One region of the Morganella morganii genome, then DNA from elsewhere that is predicted to be linked to it. Evidence: predicted binding sites of a transcription regulator. Region 1 holds the regulator's gene; each other region holds the start of a gene.
What was found. Region 1 encodes PurR, which represses purine synthesis genes. Its sites were predicted from a motif close to CANGCAAACGTTTGCNTG; they were not measured.
Positions count from the first base shown of each region.

Region 2: a site for PurR is predicted at 1,432-1,449, ahead of purL (phosphoribosylformylglycinamidine synthase). Genes of this name have one in related genera too.
Region 3: a site for PurR is predicted at 1,832-1,849, ahead of cvpA (colicin V production protein). Genes of this name have one in related genera too.

Region 1 covers NZ_CP069157.1:1,647,989-1,651,273, forward strand. The annotation lists gene punC (purine nucleoside transporter PunC) at 1-190, opposite strand, end outside; gene punR (DNA-binding transcriptional activator PunR) at 369-1,271, shown strand; gene purR (HTH-type transcriptional repressor PurR) at 1,275-2,300, opposite strand; gene cydH (cytochrome bd-I oxidase subunit CydH) at 2,578-2,661, shown strand; gene sodB (superoxide dismutase [Fe]) at 2,746-3,285, opposite strand, start outside.
Region 2 covers NZ_CP069157.1:2,368,716-2,372,000, forward strand. The annotation lists gene purL (phosphoribosylformylglycinamidine synthase) at 1-1,350, opposite strand, end outside; partial or broken gene mltF (membrane-bound lytic murein transglycosylase MltF) at 1,612-3,052, shown strand; gene tadA (tRNA adenosine(34) deaminase TadA) at 3,053-3,285, opposite strand, start outside.
Region 3 covers NZ_CP069157.1:1,452,480-1,455,764, reverse strand. The annotation lists gene purF (amidophosphoribosyltransferase) at 1-1,256, opposite strand, end outside; gene cvpA (colicin V production protein) at 1,272-1,778, opposite strand; gene dedD (cell division protein DedD) at 1,958-2,626, opposite strand; gene folC (bifunctional tetrahydrofolate synthase/dihydrofolate synthase) at 2,616-3,285, opposite strand, start outside.

The DNA.
Region 1 (3,285 bases):
TCAGGCCCATCAGCAGAACCGGCTTACGGCCGATTTTATCGGAGAGCGGTCCCCATAACAGCTGACCGATGGCAAAACCGACCAGGAAGATACTCAGACTGGCGCTGATTGCGCTGGCTGTGGAGTTCAGAGAGTCCTGCATCATACCGAATGCAGGCAGATACATATCAATCGCGAGATAACCCAGCATGCTGAGTCCGGCGAGATAAAAGAGAAAGCCGCGGGAAGGCGATTTATTGACAGTCACAGAGAAATACCTGAATGTTAAATAAGTGTAATGCGTGAGTTAGTATTTTAACTATTCGAGTTTTCCCTTGTAAAACGTTATTATTTGCACACTGCTGTGAAATTTTTTGAAAGGAAGGATTATGTGGTCAGAATATACGCTGGATGTGGTGGATGCTGTGGCGCGGACAGGCAGTTTCAGTGCGGCGGCAGAGGAACTGCACCGGGTGCCTTCTGCCATCAGCTACAGTGTCCGCCAGCTGGAAGAGTGGCTGGCGGTTCCGCTGTTTGAACGGCGTCACCGCGATGTTGAACTGACACCTGCCGGGGCGTTGTTTGTCAAAGAAGCGCGTGATGTCATCAAAAAAATGAAATCCACACGTCACCAGTGCCAGATGATTGCCAACGGCTGGCGCGGACAATTCAGCATCGCCGTTGACTGTATCGTAAAACCGGAACGGATAACGCGACTTCTGCTGGATTTTTATCATCATTTCCCGGATATCGAGTTGTATATTTATCCGGAAGTGTTTAACGGGGTGTGGGATGCGCTGGTGGACAGACGGGTGGACGTGGCAATCGGTGCGACACGCGCATCTCCTATCGGTGAGCGCTACAATTTCCGCGATATGGGCTTTATGCCGTGGCGTGCGGTAGTCAGTCCGGATCATCCGCTGGCCTCTGCCGGTCATGTCCTGACCAATGAGGAGATGGTGCCGTACCCGAGTTTGTGTCTGGAAGATACCTCACGTTCTCTGCCGAAACGCGATACGTGGGCACTGGATAATCAGCGCCGCCTGGTGGTGCCGGACTGGGATCGCGGAATTGCCTGTGTGGAATCGGGATTGTGTGTGGCAATGATGCCGGCGCACCGCGCCGATCCGCTGATTAAAGCGGGGCGGCTGGCAGCACTGAAGATAGAGCAGCCATTGCCGGACAGCCCGTGCTGTATCACCTGGGTGGATAAAGACACCTCTCCGGCACTGAGCTGGCTGCTCGATTATCTCGGGGACAGCAACACGCTCAATGCCGAATGGCTGCGCTGATCCTCAGCGGCGGTAATCGATAAACGGACCATCCGCTACAGAGCGGCGTTCCACCAGGCGCGGATGCACCTCAATGGTCTGCGCATCTTCGCGTTTGTTGACGATGCGGTCGAGCAGCATGGTCAGTGCCATTTGTCCCAGCCGCTCTTTCGGCTGGTGGATGGTGGTCAGGGCAGGGGTAAAGTAACGGGCGTTACGGATATTGTCATACCCGATCACAGAAATATCCTGCGGCACGCGCAGACCCATTTCATCAGCCGCGCAAATTGCGCCCATCGCCATAGCATCACCGCCGCAGAATACCGCTGTCGGGCGCTGTTTGCCGGATAAAATCTGTGTCATGGCCTGATAACCGGAATCCGGTTCAAAATCGCCCTGGACAATCCATTCATCGCGCACCGTAATACCTGCTTCTTTCATGGCTTTGCGGAATCCTTCCAGACGGTTGCCGCCGGTGTTCCGCTCAAGCGGCCCCGGAATAACCGCGATATCACGGTGTCCGCGTTCAATCAGATAACGGCCGGCGAGATAACCGCCGTGCAGGGCGTTATCAATGATCGCATCGGTGAAATCCCCGCGCGCTTTGCCCCAGTCCATCACCACCATCGGGATATTGCGGTAGCCTTCCAGCATGGCAATCAGCTGATCCGGGTACTCTGAACACATCACCAGCAGACCATCGACACGTTTCTGTGCCAGCATCGCCAGGTAGGCTTTCTGTTTGTCAGGATTATTGTGAGAGTTGCACAGCACCAGGGTATACCCTTTGCTGTAGCAGCTGTTTTCCACCGCCTCAATCACTTCCGCAAAATACGGCGCTTCACTGGAGGTGGCCAGCAGCCCGATGGACTTGGTGTTATTGACTTTCAGACTGCGCGCCACGGCGCTCGGTGAATAGTGCAGTTCTTTGATAGCAGCCCAGACAGCCGCCTTCGTTTCTTCCGCAACGAAACGGGTATTATTAATGACATGGGAGACGGTTGTGGTGGAGACGCCCGAGCGCTTAGCCACATCTTTAATCGTTGCCATGATGAAAACAACTCCTGACCTGCCGGTCTGTATTTTATTATTCGGTTAATCGATTGCTATTATAGTGCCATTATGCGGTAACAATAGAAAAATTTCTGTAAAAACAGGCATTGTTGTCTGATCCGGGTCAAAAGTAAAAAATATTACCTGTGCTATGGTTATTGATATGGTCAGCTATTCGGGTTTTCCGGTCAGACCATCCGTTTTAATTAATTTGATGATTCAGGATGTCAGGTAATCATCATCAGGTCACTAAGCAGCTATTTTGGAGATAAGAATGGATACAGATCTGAAATATGGTTTGTCAACCGCGGTTGCAGCACTGGTTATGATCGTATTATTTGCAACAATGCTTTTCTGATTCACCCCTTACAGTACAAAAGGGCGGAAAATTCCGCCCTTTTTTGATCAACTGTATTGTGTTACCGGATAATGTGTTTCCGGATTACGCCAGGTTTTCTTCCGCAAATTTCCAGTTCACTAATGCCCAGAAGTTTTCCAGGTATTTAGGACGGGCATTACGGTAGTCGATATAATAAGCGTGTTCCCAGACATCAACGGTTAAGATTGGTTTGTCGTTACCGCTGACCGGGGTTGCCGCGTTAGAGGTATTGACGATAGCCAGGCTGCCGTCTGCTTTTTTCACCAGCCATGTCCAGCCGGAACCGAAGTTTTTCACTGCGGAATCGGTAAACTGCTGTTTGAATTCGGCAAATGAACCGAACGCTTTGTTAATCACGTCAGCAATTTTACCGGTTGGTTCGCCACCGGCATTTGGTGCCAGGCAGTGCCAGTAGAACGTGTGGTTCCAGACCTGAGCAGCGTTATTGAAGATACCGGCATCAGAGGTTTTGATAATCTCTTCCAGTGATTTACCTTCAAATGCGGTGCCTTTGATCAGGTTATTCAGATTAACCACATAGGTGTTGTGGTGTTTGCCGTAGTGGTATTCCAGTGTTTCTTCAGAAATATAGGGCGCTAATGC
Region 2 (3,285 bases), 720 kb from region 1:
ACCACCGCCCAGGCCGATATTCATCGACGGGCCGCCTAATACAATCAGTTTCGCCCCCGGCGGGATCTCTCCTTTCTGCACGTGATCAGCACGGATATTACCGATACCGCCCGCCAGCATAATGGGTTTATGGTAACCGCGCAGTTCCTCGCCGTTGTGGCTGCTGACTTTCTCTTCATAGGTCCGGAAATAGCCGAGCAGTGCCGGACGGCCGAATTCGTTATTAAATGCCGCGCCGCCGAGCGGACCTTCAGTCATGATGTCATAGGCGCTGACAATGCGGTCCGGTCTGCCGAAATCCTGCTCCCAAGGCTGAGTAAAGCCCGGGATACGCAGGTTGGAGACAGAAAAACCGGTTAATCCCGCTTTTGGCTTGGCGCCGCGCCCGGTCGCGCCTTCGTCACGAATTTCACCGCCGGAGCCGGTTGCCGCCCCCGGCCACGGGGAAATGGCGGTCGGGTGGTTATGGGTTTCCACTTTCATCAGGATATGGGTTTCTTCCTGATGATACTGATAACTGCGGTCTTCCCCCTGCGGGAAGAAACGCCCGGCAGAGGAGCCTTCCATCACCGCCGCATTATCTTTATAGGCGGACAGCACATGATCCGGTGTCTGCTCGAAGGTATTTTTAATCATCTTAAACAGGGATTTCGGCTGTTCTTCGCCGTCAATCACCCAGTCAGCATTAAAAATCTTGTGGCGGCAGTGCTCAGAGTTTGCCTGGGCAAACATATAGAGTTCCGCATCGGACGGATTGCGGCCGAGTTTCGTGAATGCATCCGCCAGATAATCGATTTCATCTTCCGCCAGCGCCAGCCCCAGCGAAATGTTGGCTTTTTCCAGTGCCGCGCGGCCCTGACCCGCGAGGTCAATCACGGTCAGCGGTGCCGGTTCATGACGGGCAAACAGCGCCTGTGCCTGTGACAGTTCACTGAAAACCGTTTCTGTCATGCGGTCATGCAACAGCGCACTCAGTTGCTGATGTTCATTCTCTGTCAGCCCTGTGGTAGTAATATAGTAGGCGATTCCCCGCTCCAGCCGGGTAACGGCTGACAGACCGCAGTTATGCGCGATATCCGTGGCTTTCGATGACCAGGGAGATAATGTTCCCGGGCGCGGCGTGACAAGAAACAGGATCCCTTCCGGCGCATGTTCCGCCAGCGACGGGCCGTAGCGGAGCAACTGCTGTAATTTGGAGTGCTCATCGTCGGTCAGGGGTGCGGAAAGATCAGCAAAATGCACATATTCCGCATAGATGTTGGTCACCGGCAGGTGGTGTTCAGTGAACGCGCTGATAAATTTTGATACGCGAAACGCAGATAACACAGGTGAGCCACGCAAAATTTCCATAGTTGTCAGTTCTCTCTTTTTAACACGCAGAGCCATCGGCCCGGAGGGGAAACGGGCACATTATAGAGCAATACTGACGCCGACGAAACCGTTTGCGTGACGTTTTTTCCCGGGGGGATTTTTTCCGGATTTCAGCCCCGGAAAACGGAATAAAGTTGCACAGTGACAAAATGTTGAGCAAAATGTCCGATTACTGGAAATATAACCATGGTAATTTATGCCTCAGAATGAATCCTTTTGTGTAACCGGTGAGATGCGCCTTTGGTACATAAAAAGCTAAATTATGTCGTTATCGTCGTCGTCGCGCTGTTCGCGGCGGCGCTGATCGCCATCAATATCAGCTGGCCATCGCAGCAGCCGCAGCTCAACCGTATTCTCGCGCGGGGGGGAACTGCGTGTCAGCGCAGTGGCATCACCGCTTATCAGCTTTAATAAGCAGGGACAGGCCAGCGGTTTTGATTACGAACTGGCGCAGCGTTTCGCGGACTACCTCGGGGTAAAACTGGTGGTGCGGGAACGCGACGGTGTCAATGACCTGTTCAGCGACCTTGCCAATAATGATGCCGATCTGCTCGCCGCCGGGCTTATCTATAATGAAGACCGCCTGGACAACGCGCTGAGCGGCCCGACATATTACACCGTCGCACAGCAGCTTCTCTACCGCATGGGTAACAAACGTCCGCGGGATTTGGGCGATCTCGGCTCTCCGGTCTGGGTCACAGCCGGCAGTGCTCACGCCCGCCTGCTCCGCCAGCTCAAAGCAGATAAATATCCGGATCTGGATATCCGTGAAATTGCCGATAAAAACAGCAGCCATCTGCTTCAGCGACTGGCAAAAGGTGAGATTGATTATGTCGTCAGCGATTCTGTCAGCGTGGCACAGGAACAGCATATTCATCCGAATGTCACGGTGGCCTTTGAGGTCACAGAAAACCAGCCGCTGACCTGGTATCTGAAACGCAGTGAAGACAGCAGCCTGAATGCCGCCCTGCTCGATTTTTTCAACCAGACACGGGAAACCGACACCCTGGCGCGTCTGGAAGAGAAGTATTTCAGCCACATGAATCAGTTTAATTATGTGGATACCAAAACCTTTATTAATGCCATCAACACCCAACTGGCCACTTACCGCCCGCTGTTTGAAAAGTACGCGGGGAAAATGGACTGGCAGGTACTGGCTGCGATAGCCTGGCAGGAATCACACTGGAACCCGACCGCCACCTCACCGACCGGCGTGCGCGGCATTATGATGCTGACCCGGCCGACGGCGGATTTCTTCGGGATTGAGGATCGCCTTGACCCGGAGCAGAGCATCAAGGGCGGCGGGACATATATAAATTACCTGATGGACAAACTGCCGGATTCCATCCCCGATGATGAAAAAATCTGGTTTGCCCTCGCCGCTTATAATATGGGCTACGGTCATATGCTGGATGTCCGCAAACTGACCGAGATGCAGGGGGCGGATCCGGACAGTTGGCTGGATGTGAAATCCCGTCTGCCGCTGCTGAGCAAAAAAGCCTATTATCAGTCTCTGCCGTACGGCTATGCGCGCGGTTACGAAGCTTACCGCTATGTGGAAGGGGTGCGTCGTTACCAGCTCAGTTTACAGGGCTATCTCGATTTACATCAGGAAGAGCTGCTGTTACAGCAGCCGCAGGAAGAAACGGCAGAGATTCTGACCTCTGCCGCACCAAACTGATCACTCATTCTCTGATTTCTGACTTTCCGCATGCTGTTTTTTCAGGGCTTTTTTCTCCGCACGGCGGTGGCGGAAAAATTCACTGAGCATTGCCGAACACTCCTCCCCCAGCACGCCCCCTGTCACTTCCATATAATGATTGAGACGCGGTAAGGTCAGCAAATCAATAAATGACCCCGCAGCACCGGTTTTCGGCTCTGCCGCGCCGTACACCAGACGTTTGATCCGGCTGT
Region 3 (3,285 bases), 200 kb from region 1:
TGAGCGATTAACTCGTTGGCATTAGGCATATCGATGCCATAGACATTAGGGAAACGCACTTCCGGTGCCGCAGAAGCAAAATAGACTTTCTTCGCCCCGGCTTCCCGTGCCAGTTCCACAATCTGCTCTGACGTGGTGCCGCGCACAATGGAATCATCCACCAGCAGCACGTTTTTCCCTTTGAACTCGGTACGGTTGGCATTGAGTTTGCGGCGGACAGATTTTTTCCGCTCCTGCTGACCCGGCATGATAAAAGTGCGTCCCACATAGCGGTTTTTCACAAACCCCTGGCGGTATGGTTTGTTCAGCATATGAGCGATTTCCAGCGCACTGTCCATTGAGGTTTCCGGAATCGGGATCACCACATCGATATCCAGGTCTTCCCACTCGCGGGCAATTTTCGCACCGAGTTTCTGACCCATGCGCAGACGGGCGTTATAGACAGAGACTTTATCGATAACGGAATCCGGACGGGCGAAATAAACAAACTCGAACAGGCACGGTGTCAGTGACGGATTTGCCGCACACTGGCGGGTGTAGAGCTGTCCGGTTTCCGTGATATACACCGCTTCACCAGGTGCCACATCCCGCAGATATTCAAAACCGAGGGTATCCAGTGCGACACTTTCAGACGCGACCATGTACTCTTCACGGCCATCAACCAGAGTACGCTTGCCGAGTACCAGCGGACGGATACCGTTCGGGTCACGGAACGCCAGCAGACCGTGGCCGATAATCAGTGCCACACAGGCATACGCGCCGCGGATTTTGGTGTGCATCGCGCTGACAGCGGCAAAAATATTATCCGGCTCCAGCGGGTGAGCATCAAAGCGATCCAGCTCATACGCCAGCACGTTGAGCAGAATTTCAGAATCGGAGGTGGTATTGACATGACGGCGGGCTGTTTCAAACAGCTGATGTTTCAGCGTGTGCGCATTGGTCAGATTGCCGTTATGCGCCAGAGTGATACCGAACGGTGAATTGACATAAAACGGCTGTGCTTCCGATGCACTGGAGCTGCCTGCGGTCGGGTAGCGGACATGGCCAATCCCGAGTGTGCCTTGCAAACGCAGCATATGGCGGGTTTCGAAAACATCTTTCACCAGTCCGTTGGCTTTACGGAGCCGGAAACCATTGTTACTGTCAATGGTTGCGATACCGGCTGCATCCTGGCCCCGGTGCTGTAACACCGTGAGCGCATCATAAATTGATTGATTGACTTGCGTAAAACCAACGATACCAACAATACCACACATGTAGTTTTTTCCTCATCAGCCGGGCGGAGAAGGAAAATTCTCCGGCAGGAAACTTGACGCATTCTGGAGGTAGTCAAAGAACCACCTGATAACATGACTGAATTGGGGGATGAGTTGTGACTGCTGCCAGTCGCTGCTCTGACTCATCTGCGTGAAGCTGTCGAGGAAGAACAAAATTGCCGCCACGATCAGCACCCCGCGCAGAGCACCAAAACAAACCCCGAGAACACGATCTGTGCCTGATAAGCCTGTCCGCTGAACCAGTGAACCGATAACATGGTTAATCACCGAGCCGACAATCAGTGTCGCAACAAATAAAATCGCAATGGCGATTCCGTTGCGGACCAGCGGGTCATCAAAGCGCGTAAAATAGTCCGCCAGCAGCGGGAAAAACTCGCTGGCCACATAAAACGCACAGACCCAGGTCACTAACGATAAGGCTTCGCGAACGAAACCACGAACCAGGCTGACTAATGCCGAGAAAGCAATAATTGCAATAATTGCGTAATCAATCCAAACCATATCACTATCCAAATTGATGCCCCGGCATCAGTGACGGGCGCATTCTAACAGAAAACGAAAACGTTTGCGTAACGGATTTTTGCTCCATCCGAAAATAAATTGCGGCGAAATAAAAAATTATAATCGCCGCAAAGAGTTAACTGATTTTATTAACGGATATTGCTAATTCCTTAAATTCGCTACGGTTTATAAGACTGCACCCGGCCATCCAGCCCGGTAAGCTGTCTCAGTTCCCCCAGCGAGGACTTCAGCTCGGCCTGCGAGGCTGACGGCCCGACCATAATCAGCGTCAGCTTGCCGCGCGGCACGGTATACACCTGATAACCGGATAACCGCAGTGTGGCGACAATCTCCTCCACCTTACGGGCATTAGATAATGCACCCAGCTGCACAACATAAGCTTGTCCCTGCGGCGCTTTTTCCGGCTTAGGTTCCGGTTTCGGCTCAGGTTTTGGTTCCGGCTCAGGCACCGGCTTAGGTTCCGGTTTCGGCTGCGGTTGTTTATCCGGAATCACCACCGGCGGCAGCGGATCCGCCCCCGGCGGCACATTGGAGGTGGTACTGCCGCCCGCAGACGCTTCCGCAGGGGCTTCTTCCGTCCCGGTTTGTGCCGCTTCGGTAATCATGGCGCTGGATGCCCCTTCTGACGGCATCGTCGGCATAGTCTGATTGATCGGATTCACCGCATCAATCTCATCCTGCTCCCCTTCTTTCGGGATAAGCGGGATGGCTGCGAACTGGTCTTCGTTATATTTCTTATCGCCGTCCAGCAGCACCGGCAGGACAATCACACCTACCGCCACCAGGATAATGGTTCCGACTAAGCGATTCTGAAATTTACTGGCCACCCGCACCTTCCTTCGCTAAAACATCCATAACATGAGCCACTGTGTGGAATGACCCGCACACCACCACGATATCCTCCGGTGAGGCATCACGGCGCGCCTGTTCCCAGGCACTTTCCACATCGGCAAACTGCTGCGGGTTGGTCAGATGCTCCGCCAGCTGTTCAGCCGGGGCTCCGCGCAGTTCGGTCAGCGGCGCGACATACCAGTCTGTCACCTGCTCACCCAGCACAGCCAGGGTACCTTTGATATCTTTGTCGCCCAGCATACCGATCACAGCACGGACACGGCTCTGCGCAGTACGCGGTAACTGTGCCAGTTTTGAGACCAGATAACCGGCGGCATGCGGGTTATGCGCCACATCCAGCACGGTCAGCGGTTGTTGTGAGACAATCTGAAAACGGCCCGGCAGTTGTGCCTGACGCAGCCCGGTATCAATCGCCTCACGGGTGATGGCACGGCCGGTTTTGTCTTTCACCTGACGCAGGTTGTGGATCACCGCAAGGGCAGTCGCGGCATTTGCCAGCGGCACATTCGGCAGCGGCAGATTATCGAGGGTTTCATCCTCACACTGCCACGTCCAGTGGTCGCCCTGCTCTTTGTAAGACCAGTCATCGGCACGGCAGAACAGCGAGGTTTCCAGCTTGTTTGCCACGTCGGCG